DNA from 3 places in the Shewanella sp. Arc9-LZ genome. Region 2 is predicted to be linked to each of the others. Evidence: predicted binding sites of a transcription regulator. Region 2 holds the regulator's gene; each other region holds the start of a gene.

Region 1 (5,358 bases), 1.1 Mb from region 2:
TATTTTCCCCCCACAAGGCCAATTTAATCGATTCGCCCACCATGTTATGTAACATATTAAACATGTCTTGCTTATCTTGGGCTTGCTCCCAAAAGTCATAGGCTTTGTTAAAGTATTCGTAGGCTTTACGGTTTAAACCATTGTCACGATAGATAGCAGCCGTGGCATTGAATATCATCGCTTGACGACTCAGTCCTAATTGATGCTGTTGTGCTAACGCTAAAGCTTCATTTAACCTTTTGAGACCTTCGCCAAAATCACTTGGTTTATTATGGCAATACGCACTTTGCGCTAACACTTCGGCCAAGATATCTACTTGTCCAAGTTGACGAGCTAATGTAACCGCCACTTCACGATCTGGGCAATAAATTTGGGTGTCGTTAGTTTGAAGGTAAAGTATGAATGAACGCTCGAGATAGCTTTTGACCAATTCTTTGCTAAGAGGATGTGGTGTAAGTAATTTAATGGCATGGCTATAGCTGTTAATTGCAGCAACAAGATCACTGTTAACTTCTTGCTCTATTGCCAGTAAATGCAATAACTGGCCTTGCTGTTCAATCGGCCATTGAGCACTTTGTGGTCGCTGTTGTTGTAAAAAGTCAATGCGTTGTTGTGGTGAGCTTAATGTGACTAACTGTTGTTTGATCTCAGTAATTTCTGTGCTTTCAGTATTATCGCTAACGGTATTGTTGCTAACAGTATTGTTGCTAACAGTATTGTTGCTAACGGTATTGTCGCTAACATTGGCGCCATTCATAATAGTGCCATTAGCGTCACTAAAAATGTCACCGGCCCCCCAAGTAGTTAGCGGCCAGCTTACTGCACACACCAATAATATCATCAACTTGGTTTTAACCATTTAACCTCGACCTTACAATAAAAACATCTAAGTTTAACAATAGCTTTTATCGAAACGAAGTCAACGTTAAAACGCCGGTATAACTATATTCAAGTTTACGTTTTACTTTCCCATGGTGTTTTCGCATTCATGTCAGACAAGTCATATGGCGTTAACTGGTAAACATAATAATTAAGCCAATTACTGACTAACAAGCTGCCATGACTATGCCAACGAACAATAGTATCTTGTGTTGGGTCATCTTGTCGGTAATAGTTTTGCGGAATATCTGGCTTGAGGCCTTCGCCAACATCGCGCACATATTCTTCATTCAAGGTGTCTTTTTGATACTCAGGGTGACCCATAACAAACACATTATGATTATCACGACTGAGCACAATATACGCGCCAGCCTCGTCTGATTCAGCCAACACTTCTAAATCTGGATGTTGACGAATTTGTTCAATATCCATTTCAGCAAATCGTGAGTGCGGTGCAAAAAACTCATCATCAAAACCGCGCAATAGTGGATGTGGGTCGCTGGTTCTTCGATGATTAAATACACCTGAACGTTTATTCGCTAATAACTGACGATGTAAATCATAAAGATGATACAAACCAGCATGAGCTGCCCAACACAAAAACAGTACTGAAGTGACATGTTGTTGTGACCAGTCAATAATTTCGCGAATGTGGTCCCAATACACCACATCTTTAAAATCAATTTTTCCTAACGGTGCACCTGTAATAATCAAACCATCGTAATTGTTATTTCTAATGTCTTCAAAATCACGATAAAAAGTATTCATGTGATCCACTGATGTATGCTTAGATTCCTTATCATGAATGCGTAATAAATCGACCCCAACTTGCAAGGGCGTATTGCCCAGTAATCGCAATAACTGGGTTTCAGTTTCGATTTTATTAGGCATTAGATTCAAGATTAATACCCGCATTGGACGAATGTCCTGATTAGCAGCTCGGGTTTCAGACATCACAAAGATATTTTCTGACTCTAAAATACCTGCTGCAGGCAGGTTATCTGGAATTCGAACCGGCATACGTCTCACCTTTAGATTAATTAAACACATGTACTTGATTAACCAGCGCTCGATTAACCAACCAGCCTTTTCACAATAACGTTAATGTCTGTTATGTCACAGTTTCAACATTCAGTTTAGCGCTAAAAACAGCGGTCATCATCGATTGTCAAATGTCGTTTGCAAACATAACTAACCTACTCACCCAGCCTAAACCGCGACAGAATGGCTTATTGCTAACGTTAATATCGGTCAATCTGTTAGATAACCATCATACACTTGGATGGCTAGAAGTCTACACGTCTCAAGTTGAATTTTTTTCTTACTTGTTATCAACTGATGTTATTTCTATTATGAGTCATTATTTTTGATGAGATGAATCATGTCTACAGCAACAGCGATGATTATTGGCGCCAGCTCTCAACTGAGCCAAGCCTTAGCCAGACAGTTATCTGCACAGCAAGTTTCGCTGGTGCTTTTTGTTAACGACCCTGAATCACTTAACGAGTTTAGTCAAAGTCTGCCTGGCGATGTCAGTGTATATCCGTTAGTAATTAATCAACCTGACACACTAATAGCACAGCTGAATGCCGCTTGGAGCAAACATAATGGCGCCCATTTGGTGATTGTTAATACCGGTGTTAATGACTACGATTCTACCCTGCCTTGGGCAATTGATAAGCACACTATCGATATTAACGTAATGGGCTTTGCTGCGGCAAATAACTGTATTTTTAAATTAATGTGCGAGCAAGGTTACGGCCAACTAGCCGCCATTAACTCAATAGCCGGTCAACGTGGAGGGCCTAATGTGGCTTATCATGCCTCCAAAGCCTTTGCTGAAAATTACCTGCAAGGCTTGAGTATGCATGCACAACGATTAAAGCTGCCTATTACCATTAGTGATATTCAATTAGGGTTATTTGATAAAGCCGTTCATTTGAATACACAATTGCTGTTGTCGCCTCTCGATAAAGTGGCTACACAAATCATCTCAGCCTTGCAAAAAGGTAAACGCCGAGTATATGTCACTAAACGCTGGCGCATTGTCGCGTGGATAAATCGTTTATTACCAGAGTACATTTACAATACTCGCCATTGGAAACCGCGTAAAAAGTCTCCATAAGTGCCATCAACAAAAACAGGAACCCGTAGGTTCCTGTTTCATATGTTCGTTTTTCGCTAACGTATTCTACCCTAGCTTAATAAGTATAACCGACGCTGATCATGTAAACCCAAGGATCAATGTCTGTATCAACCACAACATGATCTGCCCCCATATCAAAGCTCACATCCGTTGCAATTTGAGCATACCAAACAGACGCATTAACCAACCATTTCTTGTCAATTTGATAATCAAGCCCAACTTGAGCCGCCACGCCCCAAGAGTTCGATAGGCTCAAATTATCTAAGCCAAGATCTTTCGCCTCTTGAGTAAATTCACTGTCATAAAAGTTGGTAAAGTTAATCCCTAAACCAATATAGGGACGTAAAGCAGACTGTGAATCGCCAAAGTAATATTGTGCGACCAGTGTTGGAGGTAATTGCTTTGAGTCAGCAATTTTACCGAGTTCACCCAGTGACACATCGTGACTAAAAGGCGATGCCGCTAATAATTCAATGCCGATATTATCAGTTAGCATATAACCAAAATTTAGCCCTAATTGGACATCGTTATCTACGCTAAATTCAGCAATATTTGCGACTACAGGGCTTGACTCATTTGGAGCAACCATTGCCACACCAGCACGAACAATAATATCTCCTGCTTGATGGGCCGCAGCACCAAATGAAAAACCAGCAGTTAATAAAGAAGCAGCAACTAAACTTAGGGTAATTTTCTTATTCATTTTTTAACACTCCTTGGCAATGACAACTAGATGCAATTCTGTGCATCCTTAACATTTGCGGTTAACCTACTGAAGTTAATCGTTAACATCATTGATTCAGATCAACAAAACAGCAGTACCCCTATAGAGGTACCTAATTAGATCTCAGACACATGATTTAGATCACAAAGTGAGGCGGTAAAGAGATGAAAGATGTATTTAACAGTTAGGTTTTGTGAGGTTGAACAGGTGAATTATTATTGATGATTAATCTGTTACAGATAGTTTGCAGTAATGCATTAACCATCCCTTTTGGGACACGCGATGGTTAAAAATAGCTTTGTCACGCTTTGGATTTCGACTTAATGACAAGTCAAACAAACAGCCTAAACCAAACACACTCGTCACGTGTAATTGAAACTCAGCTATTGTATGGTCATCAGAGGGGACTAATTTAACCCCAATAGCCGTTTGTTTTTCTGGCCAAAATGACATGGCATCAACACAAGAACTATAGGGCATATCACCATTTCTAAGGTGCATTCTGGCTTGGTTTTTCGCCGACCATGGCAGAGCTATCTGCTCAACGAGTAAAGCTTCAATCGCCTGGTCTTCTGCAGAAGATGGGGTGTTATCACACCAGTAAATGACATCAATGTCGTTTAAGGGCTGTGAGGTCATGCTGTGCAAATTATCCCAGATCAAATTGCGTATAAAACCCGCACTAATTAACCAATCTGTGATCCCTTGTTGTTGCATCACTTTCTGACACGTCATTAAGGCTGCCATTCTAAGTTCATCTTGTTGTAACCACTGCCACAACAAGAACAATGGCTTAGCCTGCCCATGTTGCAACTGATCAATGGCCACTTGGTTTAACAGGGGCGGATTTAACTGGTGCTGATTAAACAAGGTTTGATTACGTCGCGTCATGCTGTTGTTCTGGCGCGGCATCAGCAAATGCAGGTAACTTATGGCACTCATCCCAAATTCTGACAATATTAGGATACGCAGCAAGCTCTAAATTAAAGCGTTTGGCATTATACACTTGCGGGATCAGACAAATATCGGCCAGCGAAGGCGTATCACCAAAGCAGAAACGTCCAGAATATCGGCTTAACTGCTGTTCTAAAGCAGCAAAACCAAGGTGTATCCAATGGTGATACCAACGCATTTTATCAGCTTCTGATACACCCATTTCGTTAACTAAATATTGTAATACTCGAAGATTATCTAAAGGATGAATTTCACATGCTATGGCTTGAGCCATGCTGCGAACAATAGCTCGCTGCTCAATATTGCTGGGAAGTAACGGTTGCTGAGGGTGTTTTTCGTCGAGGTATTCTATAATGGCTAACGATTGCGATAAGTTAATCTCGCCTGACTCATTATTGTCGATAAACGTCGGCACAAGATCCGAGGGGTTGAGTTGATGGTAAGCCTCAGAATGTTGCTCACCACCATTATTAACCAAATGAACTGAAATATGTTCAGCCGTTAACTGCTTTAAATTTAACGCAATACGCACGCGATATGCCGCACTTGAACGCCAGTAGCCATAGAGTTTCATGCAAATTCCCTTATTTTTATTTTAATCTGCCTAACAAAAAGGCAATAACGATTAATCGCTATTGCCTTTATATTTCGATTT
Region 2 (5,358 bases):
ATAAAGCCGGTGATCACTAAACGCTCTTGCGGGTGCAAGGCTAATAAGGCCTGTACCTTATCACGAGACTCAGCCACTAAAATATTGGGTACGGCGCCTTCATCGGCTACCAAAATAGAGCACGCATCGACATGAGTCGCAGCTACGCCCATTTCTCGTAACAAAGCGGCCATTAAGCGCGCCGACCAACGTTCACCAAAACTCACCACTTGGTTTAATTGGTAATCGTTACGTTGCTCTAAAGATAATAAGCTGACTAACTGAGATTTGTCGGTAGACAAACGTTCGCGTAAATCACGCGCTTGCTCGTTTGATAATAATTGTTCAATTAACGTCTGCTGGTAACTGATCAGAATTTGCAGCTCTTCTTGCCACAACTGACCGCTGTCGCGCAGGCTCAATAATTTGTATAAGAAGTTAGTCGTTTTTCCGGCGGCGGATACCACAACTAAATCATCACTCTGACCATGCGTAAGTAGAATATGTGCAACACGGCGATAGCAATCTGCATCCGCTAAACTTGAACCACCAAACTTATGTAAATGACTTCGCGTCATTACTGACTCCTTAAACAACTACGACTTTTGTTGCGACTGCTAGACTTCTATTTTGAAACCAATAGTGTTGCAAGTGCATGTTTTGCTATTTTACCCAATTTGGTCGAAACCACAGCTAACTTAAACTCGAATTAAGCTGATTTTATCGCGGCAACAGCTGCTAGGCCTGCTTGAATATCGGCCAAGAGGTCATCTGCATCTTCAATACCGACAGATAGTCTCAATAAAGTCTCTTTAATACCAGCCTCTTGCCTTGCTTGTGGGTCCATTGCTCTATGGGTCATGGTGGCCGGAACGGCGACTAAACTTTCCACTCCGCCTAAACTTTCGGCAATACTAAACAACGACAGCGCCTTTAAAAATGCCACCACTTCCGCTTCGCCGCCAATTAACTCAAAACTTAACATAGCACCAAAGCCTTGTTGTTGTTTTGCCGCAATTTCGTGACCTAGATGGTCTTTTAAACCCGGATAATACACCTTGGCCACCACATCACTGGCGCTGAGTAACTCAACAATCTTTTGTGCATTACGTTGATGCTCACGAATTCGTACCGCTAAAGTACGTAAGCCTCGGAGGGTTAAATAACTGTCAAATGCTGAACCCGTAAGCCCAAGAGTATTTGACCACCAATGTAACAACTCACCCACTTGAGGATCTTTAGCCACTACCGCTCCACCGACCACATCGCTATGACCATTGATGTATTTGGTGGTTGAGTGAATAACAATGTCTGCACCTAATAATAATGGCTGCTGTAATATTGGTGATAAAAAGGTGTTATCGACTGTCACTAGCGCGCCAACGTCATGGCAAGCGATACTAATGGCATTAATGTCTACCACCCGCAATAAAGGATTCGATGGCGTTTCTAACCACACCATTTTCGGTTTTTGAGCTATCGCTTTGCTCAGCGCTTGCGCATCAGTTTGATCAACAACCAATAACTTAAATTGGCCTTTTTTGGCCAAGTTAGTAAATAAGCGGTAACTGCCACCATAACAATCGTGCGGCACAACCAATAAATCCTCTGGGCCAAGTAAGCTAGTCACCAATGTAATCGCCGCCATGCCGGTACATGTCACCACGCCGGTAGCACCTTGCTCGAGTTTGGCGAGTGCGTCACCTAAAATACATCGAGTAGGATTACCCGAACGACTGTAATCAAACTCGCGCGGATTATTGTGGCCATCGAATGAATAATTGGTCGATAAATAAATCGGTGGCACGATAGCACCATGTTGTGTGTCTGTTTCAATACCTTGGCGAACGGCCAATGTGGCGTTTTGATGCTTAGTCATGGTGACTCCTAAAATTTCACAAACACACAAAGAGATGTCTAGACGTCCAAATTTACCTAAGAGATCCCCATCCGTCAACTTAAATAGACGTTTAGACGTCTAAACATCAAGAAATCTATTTGCAATCGGGATTAAATAGTAGCAATAATTTGACTAGAGATTGTAACGGTTTAAAATCTGCAGCGTATTTATCGTTAAGGGTAAGTTAATGACTGAGTGGAATGGCGAATATATCAGCCCATATGCCGAGCACGGCAAAAAAAATGAACAAGTAAAAAAAATTACGGTTTCTATCCCTTTAAAAGTATTAAAAGTACTGACGGATGAGCGGACGCGTCGCCAGATAAATAATCTGCGCCATGCAACTAACAGTGAACTGCTATGCGAAGCATTTTTGCATGCGTACACAGGTCAACCATTACCTTATGACGGTGATCTATCAAAAGATCAGCCTGATAGCATTCCAAGTGAAGCGAAAAAGTTAATGGATGATATGGGTATCGAGTGGGAAGAGCTCGAATAATTCACTGATTAGTCAATACCTCACAGACTTTGAAACGACCCTAATAAGAAGTCGTCATGTTTTTAAAGAGAACTTATGATGTCATTTATCGATCCAACGACCTTGATACTGGCATCGATTATCGTGTTTTTTGGCGCGCTAACCCAAAGCTTAATTGGCTTTGGGTTAGCCGTTGTTGCTAGCCCGCTGCTGTATATTGTTAATCCTCAATTAGTTCCTGTTCCTATTATTGTTATGGGCTTTGCCATTTCTGCAATGACCTTATTTAGAGAACGCGGTCATCTACAATTTAATGGTTTGCAATATGCCTTACTCGGGCGGATCCCTGGGGGGTTTTTAGGCGCTGGATTATTGCTGTTTGCCCCACAAGCCATACTAGGCTTAGTGATTGCAGGCATTGTGTTTATTGCTGTTATTCTTAGCATCTTTCGCTTTACCGCCCCTATTAATCGCCTCAGTTTATTTATCGCTGGGGTATTTTCAGGCATATTTGGCAATATCGCTGCTATCGGTGGTCCACCAATGGCCATTTTGCTTGCAGGCCAAGACCCAGGTCAGTTTAGAGCGGCATTATCTGCCTTTTTCGTGTTTAGCTCATTAATTGCCTTAGCTATTCTAACCATCGTCGGCTTAGTTGAAGTGAAGCATTTATGGCTATCACTGCTATTATTGCCTTCAGTCGTTGCTGGTTATCTTGTCTCAGGTAGATTAATTGGCCGCGTTGATAAAGATAAAACCCGCATAGTCACCTTAGTGTTATGTAGTATTAGTGCCACTGTGTTAGTGATTATGTCGACCAACACGTTAATGAGCTAATCAGCTAATCAGCTATTCTGTACCTGTAAACAAAACCAGCCATCAATGGGCTTGTTCGCTAATAATGATTAAAATCTTCCCCTTCTATTTATCAAGCAGTCTATTTCTCACCTAAAAACGCCATCAATAAGTATCAAAAAAACCACTTTTATCTCCTCTAGCAAAATCCTCATCTTGGCGCAATAGATCCACATCACACTAGTTCATTAGATTTCTTTCAATTAACTTTTTTTCAATTAGATTTTTCTCATGGATATGATCTACTTCAAATTAACACTACTCACTTTTAGGTAACATTGTTTACAGCAAATAAATAATTAAATGCTGTTAATGCACAACCCTAATAAGCCCGACAGAGGACAAAATGATGAACACTTACATTAAAGTTGGTATCGCAGTTGCTATGGCATTATCACTTGGCACCCAAGTGATGGCCGCAGATGGTGGTAATCCTAAAAAAGGTAAGCACCTGTACAAAAAAGAATGTAAAGCCTGCCACAGCGCTAACAGTGAAGGTCCTGAATTAACCCCAATGACCAAAACCATGAGCCAATGGGATCGTTTCTTTACTCGTGATAAGCACAAAGCTAAACCTGCCGTTTTTGAAGCCTTATCAGAAAAAGACATAAAAGATATTCAACAGTTTTTATATGACCACGCCGCCGATTCAGACCAACCAGCTACTTGCGGCTAAATCATCAATGCTGAGTATCTTTTCGTTCTAAACGAAACATCAGCCAATAAACCAAACGAAAAAACTGTGAGGCTTAGCCTCAGGGATCCTGACACAAAAAATTTGCCAAATTGACCTTGTTATTTGGCAAATAAAGGGGAGAAAGACCATGAGAACTCTCATCTCAATATTAGTGGCTAACGCGCTCTTTATGAGCGGCGCAAGCCTAGCAGCAGATACCGATGCACAAAAGATTGCCGATCTTAAACAACAACTGGCTACTATTAATGAAGATCTTGATTACTTAAATTCACGAGTTGACAAAACCGAGCGTCACACAGCCTTAGACAGAATAGCCATTACGGGTGATTTTAGAACCAAAGCACATTCATTACATTATCAAAACGTCACTTGGAACCCAGCCATGAACGTTAACTTTTCTGACTTTGGCGCTAAAGCCATGTCAGGAGTATTTGGCGATCCAAACAGTGCTACCTCACCGTTAGGCCAAATGATGATGGCAAACCCTGATTTAGCCAGCGCGTTTCAAAGCGGTATGCTTCAAGGCGTTATGCCAATGCTGTTGGGCCAAAAAACCCAACAGGACATTGATAACGATATATTTTACACCACGCGCTTACGCCTAAACATTGACGCTAAAGTGTGGGATAACGTCAGCTTTGCAGGACGTTTAACCATGTTTAAGAGCTGGGGAGACTCTGCTGGAGTTAAAGTATTCGACTCATGGAACTCATTCACCATGGACGGCACCAGTAGCGGTAGCACCAGTGGTGATGAGTTAAAAGTAGAGCGCGCCTATTTTAATTGGAAAGACATTAATGGTAGTGGCACTTACCTTTCTATTGGACGTCGCCCTTCAACGTACGGTCCACCAAATCATTATCGTGAAAATGAACTCAGAGGCGGCACGCCATCAGGTCACTTAGTCAATTTCAACTTCGATGGTCTGACCTTAGGTTACAACTTGGGTGATATTACCGGTATTGAAGGCCAAACAGTACGTTTTTGCTATGGCCAAGGCTTTGAATCACAGTACGGCAATGGCGAATTGTTTGGTGACATCATCACTAAAGATACCCACCTCGGCGGGTTTAATATCGACGTGATTAATGACGGTAACCATTTCTTACAGTTCACTTTATTCGGTGCTAAAGATGTCAATGATGGCTTTACGGGCACCATGGCATTCCCTACTCAACTGGCGGGTATCTTTGCCCCAACCATGTATCAAGACATGCAAAAATTCGACAACTTTAACTTCGTCACCCGCGTACAACCAAGCGGTGTCATTGGTGATATGTACTTAGGTGGCCTAGGTTATGCCTATGAAACCGATGACGACCTGAAAATGTTTGCCTCATTAGGATGGACTCGTGCTGAACCTAACGGCAATGCTGGTTTGTTCGGTGGCATGTTAAGCGATGCAGTATTTGAAGCAGAGTTGAACAGCACTGGAACTGAAATCAT
Region 3 (5,358 bases), 1.7 Mb from region 2:
GGTAATGCCCCTGCTAATCCGGCCATTATTAATGCGTTAGAGCAACGTAAACACAGTGAAGAAGTGGATGATATGGTACTTGAGCATATTGAATGGGCATTAGTTCAACAAATACAAAAAGCGCCACAGTCGGCGCTTTCACGTAAAACTCAACGAGTGATCAGATCAATACAAAAGGGTTTACCAAGAGACGCATAAACAAAATAAGCATTAGGCATTAGAGTCTAAGGTAAAACCCACTTTAATGGTCACTTGCCAATGAGCAATTAGGCCTTCTTCTAAATGACCACGAGTTTCGATAACTTGAAACCAACGCAAATGTAGTAAACTTTTATTGGCTTCTGCAATCGCATTTTTGACCGCCTCATCTGAACTTATTGGTGATGATCCCACGAGTTCAATGACTTTATAAGTGTGACTCATAATAGCTCCTATTGTTAACTGCACATCTTTAGTTTCAGTGTAGTAAACAATAGCGCTATTCACCGCAGTATCGTTGAATAATAAACAGATAACGGTCAGCCGTTGAATCCGGGGGGGGCTCACACCGTTTTTCCCTAAGATAAGTTTTTTTCAACTACTCTCAACAGAGAACAACCAAATTCAACTTCATACAACTACATACAATTGCCAAGTCTACATTTGGCTTCGCCATGTCTGCGAGCTAATATAGATAAATTATTTTCATTTAAATCAATGTTATCTATAACGAGTTCATCCCAATTAGAACCGACGTCGAAGCACTTTAGTCGCTTCAATCATATTCCGCAGCGCGGGCTCAACTTCATCCCAGGTACGGGTTTTTAAACCACAATCAGGATTAACCCATAACTGTTTCACCGGCACTTTTTGCGACGCTTTAGTTATTAAGTCGACCATTTCATCAACGGTTGGAATATTTGGCGAATGAATGTCATACACACCGGGACCAATTTCATTAGGATAATGAAAATCTTCAAAGGCACTCAGTAGCTCCATACGCGAACGTGACGTCTCAATGGTGATAACATCAGCATCCATGGCCGCTATGGCATTAATGGTGTCATTGAACTCGCTGTAACACATGTGTGTATGGATTTGAGTTGCATCTTCAACACCTGCAGCCGATAACTTAAACGCATCCACCGCCCAGGTTAAATAATCTGCCCATTGGCTTTGTTTAATCGGTAAACCTTCACGAAATGCAGGTTCATCAATTTGAATAATGCCAATACCTGCACTTTCTAAATCGACCACTTCGTCACGTACTGCTAATGCAAGTTGGTTAGCAATATCTTTACGTGGAATATCTTCACGAGCGAACGACCAATGTAAAATGGTCACCGGACCCGTTAGCATGCCCTTAACAGGCTTGTCGGTTAAGCTTTGCGCATAGGTAGCCCAGTCGACCGTCATTGGTTTGGGGCGAGACACATCGCCATAAATTAACGGCGGCTTAACGCAACGAGAACCATAACTTTGCACCCAACCAAATTGAGTAAACCCAACGCCCTCTAATTGTTCACCAAAATACTCCACCATGTCATTACGCTCAGCTTCGCCGTGAACTAGCACGTCGATACCCAATTTAAGTTGACGAGAAATGGTGTCTTGAGTGACTTGCTCAAGCTGTGAACGGTAATCATTGTCATTGATTTCGCCTTTACGCCAGCGACTGCGTAACCCCCGAATAGCTGGCGTTTGCGGGAATGAACCTATGGTGGTTGTGGGTAATAATGGCAGCGCTAACTTTTGTTGTTGGGCAATGATACGGCGGGCAAATGGACTGTTACGTTCAAAATCATCAGCGGTTAGCTGCGACACACGTTCTACAACCTGTTGATTAGCTGCGGCAGCTTTTGCCAAGCGGCGTTGCTGGCAACGATCAATAATCGCTCGGCTAGTTGCTGAACCTTGCTCAACGATTAATTGATGAATTTCGTTAAGTTCAAATAATTTTTGTTTCGCAAAAGCTAATTGGCCAAGTAATGGCGTAATTAATTGGCTTTCAACCTCGACATCCACAGGACAATGCAACAATGAACATGAAGGTGCAATCCATAAACAATCGCCTAACGTGGTCGCTAACTCGGTTACCTTCTGTGCAATCACATCAACATCAGCAGCCCACACATTACGGCCATTAACCACCCCAACAGAAAGTACCTGCTGAACGCCTAAAGCATTAACAAACACATCAAGCTGTTCTGGCGCGGTGACTAAATCAAGATGTAGCCCCTCAACCGGTAATGCACTCACCAATGCTTGATGATGGGCAATAGAACCGTAATAACTGGCGAGTAAAACCTTTAATGATGCTGGCTTTTGTTGCGCTAACGTTTGATAACTGTGGCTAATGGCTTGCTGCCACTCATCGGTTAAGTCTGCCGCTAATACCGGTTCATCAAGCTGTACCCAACTCACACCTTGGGCAGCAAAACGAGACAAAATTTGTTGATAGGCAACCAATAACGGCGGTAACAACGTCAACTTATTAAACTCAGAAAGGCTTTTAGATAAGTATAAATACGTCACCGGACCGAGCAGCACAGGTTTTGCTTGATGACCTAATTGCTGTGCTTCTGTGACTTCATCAAACAATTGTTCAAAGGCAATCTCAAATGTTTGATCAGCGCTTAGTTCTGGCACTTGGTAATGGTAGTTAGTATTAAAAAACTTGGTCATTTCTGCCGCACACGCATGTTGGCCGCTTTGCGAACGGCCACGAGCCACGCGAAATAAGGTGTCAATATCGACAGCGGCTGGGCTGCCATCAGCTTGAGTGGCCCGATGACGATCGGGGATCACATTTAAGGTCGCGCTCAGGGTTAGCACCTGGTCATAATAAGCAAAATCCCCTACTGGCAGTAATTCAACACCCGCATCTGCTTGCCACTGCCAATGAGTGCGCTTTAATTCACTGGCAACGTTTTTCAGCTCCGTTAATGTTGCTTCACCACGCCAATAACGTTCTAAAACAAACTTCAATTCACGCTGACGTCCTATGCGGGGAAATCCTAAACTTGAAATTTTCATACTGCTTTCCTTTTCGTTGAGCAAAAATTTATAGCCATTTATGTAGAAAAGCTACATAGGCGTCTGGACGTCTAGAAGTTTATTGTGTTACTCTGCTGTCAAGCAATCGAATTGATTTCATCAGCTAGTTGAGCAAGATTCATGTGGAGAGAAAATGATAGAGCTTAGACACCTTCGCACCTTGATGGCGTTAAAGGAAAGTGGCAGTTTAGCGGGTGCAGCTAAAAAACGGTTTGTAACCCAGTCGGCGCTTTCTCATCAAATAAAAGAGTTAGAGACACGAATTAACTCAACTATTTTTGTTCGTAAAAGTAAACCGTTAACGTTTACTCACGAAGGTTCACGTCTGCTGAATTTAGCGGAAGAAATCTTACCGAAAGTGATTGCAACCGAGTCAGATCTTAAACGCGGTTTAGAAGGTGAAAGCCAACAGCTTAAGCTCGGCATTGAATGCCACAGTTGTTTTCGTTGGTTAATGCCCGTTATTGAGCAATTTAAACAGCATGCGCCAGCAGCTCAAATTGACATTTCGAGCCGTCATTTATTTGATTCACTCAATGCGTTGGAGACAGGGAGTTTAGATATAGTGCTAACATCTGATCCTGTGCCAGGACATAGCGTCGCATATCAGCATCTATTTGATTTTGAAGTAAAGTTAGTCGTTGCTAGTGATCACGCATTAGCGGCACAAGCGTTTGTCACGCCAGCGCAATTGGCAAAGCAAACCTTAATTAGTTACCCCGTGCCTTTAGCGCGTTTAGACATATACAAACACTTTTTAGAGCCCGCGGGTATTGAACCTGGCGAGCAAAAGCAATGCGATTTAACCTCTATGCTGTTACAAAGAGTAGCCTGTAATGATGGCGTAGCAACCCTACCAACTTGGTCTATCCGAGAGAGTCAGGGGCTAAGCCTTACTGCGGTAAAATTAGGAGCAGAAGGACTAAAACGTCCTTTGTTTGGGGCCTATCGTCGCGATGCCACTAATGCAAATTTAATCCAAAAGTGGCTCGAACTGGTAGCAAGTGAAGGCATAAATCTACAACGGGTTGATTAATAAACCTCGTTTAGACAGTACGCGTCGAAGCACAAGTCCTGGAGAATCAGGGTTTTGTGTTTGGCGTAAGTTATGTGCAATCAAAAATTCTTCGCGTAAATCATCATCTAGCCCTAATGACGCAAATGCTTCGAGCGATAACTGCTGTTGTTGTTTATCAATAAGCGACTTCAATACTTTTAACGATACTGGTCGAGACAACTCAGCATTTAAATAAGCAAAAGCGGTTAACGCAATCACCTGCCCAAACACACTAAACAACGCTAATGTTTGCATTTCATCCGCATCGATTTTAGTGCCTACACCAATGTCGTTGTCTTCACGTAACAGTTGTATGCAATCCACCGCAATGGTTTCATTTAATGCCCAATAGCCTTGAACCAGTTTTTTGTAAGGCTCAGAAAGTTCATCAAGCCTTTCTTTAAGGTAAAACGAAAACGCGTAGCGATAAATGTTCACTTGGCCCAAACGGATTAAGGCATCTTTTACACTACGGCTTTTTGTTGATATGACACCTGCTGTTTGCGCGGTATTACTGCGTAACAATAAATGTGCTGCCAAAGCAGGATCCGCTGAAATGATATCGATAACGACTCGAATATCTGCTTCGTTAATCAGAGATTTTTTTAATGGAATTAATATGCCACGACGACCAATGACTTGCTCTTCATTGCCAATAATAGCTTGAACTTGAGTAAGGACTTGTTGCTCAAGATTAGTCATATTCATCAATTACCTTTTCTTAGAATAAATCACTTTATTCATTAATTTAACGATATATTAAAACGAAAGCCAGTAATAGTTTACTGGCTTTCGAAAGGTTATTCGCTAAAAAAAGATAATCTAGAAACGATAACCCGCAGTCAGTCTAATTGAGCGACCAGTACCAGAATAATAACCACTGCCATAAGCCGAGTAATAACCAGTGCCAACATAATCTTCATCAAGCAAGTTATCTACACGTAAGCTACCATTCCAACCTGAATAGGTATAGTTAAGCGCAAGGTTTGTTAGCACGTAACTGTCTAACTTATCACCGGTATTGCTGTTGTCGCCTTCCATGTAACGCTCACCAGTGTAAACACCTTCAACAAACGCTTGCCAATTATCAGCAAAATCATAGCTTACGAAGGCTTTACCTGAATGTTTTGCCACCCAAGATAACGCTTTACCGTCGTTCTCACCTTGAGTGAACTCTGCATCAATATAGTCGTACGAAGCACCTAGCAGCCAGTCATTTGATAACTGCACATCATAAGCAGTGCTCACACCAAAGCGGCGAGATT

What was found. The regulator MetJ, encoded in region 2, represses methionine synthesis genes. The targets are predictions, from matches to a motif close to TAGACGTCTAGACGTCTA.
Region 1: a site for MetJ is predicted at 2,159-2,176, ahead of metA (homoserine O-succinyltransferase). Genes of this name have one in related genera too.
Region 3: a site for MetJ is predicted at 3,080-3,097, ahead of metE (5-methyltetrahydropteroyltriglutamate--homocysteine S-methyltransferase). Genes of this name have one in related genera too.

Annotation. Positions count from the first base shown of each region.
Region 1 covers NZ_CP048031.1:3,191,914-3,197,271, forward strand. The annotation lists gene GUY17_RS13660 (diguanylate cyclase) at 1-859, opposite strand, end outside; gene metA (homoserine O-succinyltransferase) at 955-1,899, opposite strand; gene GUY17_RS13670 (SDR family oxidoreductase) at 2,261-3,004, shown strand; gene ompW (outer membrane protein OmpW) at 3,081-3,728, opposite strand; gene GUY17_RS13680 (nucleotidyltransferase family protein) at 3,975-4,640, opposite strand; gene maiA (maleylacetoacetate isomerase) at 4,627-5,277, opposite strand.
Region 2 covers NZ_CP048031.1:4,265,436-4,270,793, forward strand. The annotation lists gene GUY17_RS18350 (bifunctional aspartate kinase/homoserine dehydrogenase II) at 1-557, opposite strand, end outside; gene metB (cystathionine gamma-synthase) at 689-1,858, opposite strand; gene metJ (met regulon transcriptional regulator MetJ) at 2,067-2,381, shown strand; gene GUY17_RS18365 (sulfite exporter TauE/SafE family protein) at 2,457-3,197, shown strand; gene GUY17_RS18370 (cytochrome c) at 3,562-3,891, shown strand; gene GUY17_RS18375 (DUF3373 domain-containing protein) at 4,040-5,358, shown strand, end outside.
Region 3 covers NZ_CP048031.1:1,036,300-1,041,657, reverse strand. The annotation lists gene queG (tRNA epoxyqueuosine(34) reductase QueG) at 1-198, shown strand, start outside; gene GUY17_RS04520 (dodecin) at 211-423, opposite strand; gene metE (5-methyltetrahydropteroyltriglutamate--homocysteine S-methyltransferase) at 724-3,015, opposite strand; gene GUY17_RS04510 (LysR family transcriptional regulator) at 3,170-4,072, shown strand; gene GUY17_RS04505 (HDOD domain-containing protein) at 4,055-4,795, opposite strand; gene GUY17_RS04500 (TonB-dependent receptor) at 4,916-5,358, opposite strand, start outside.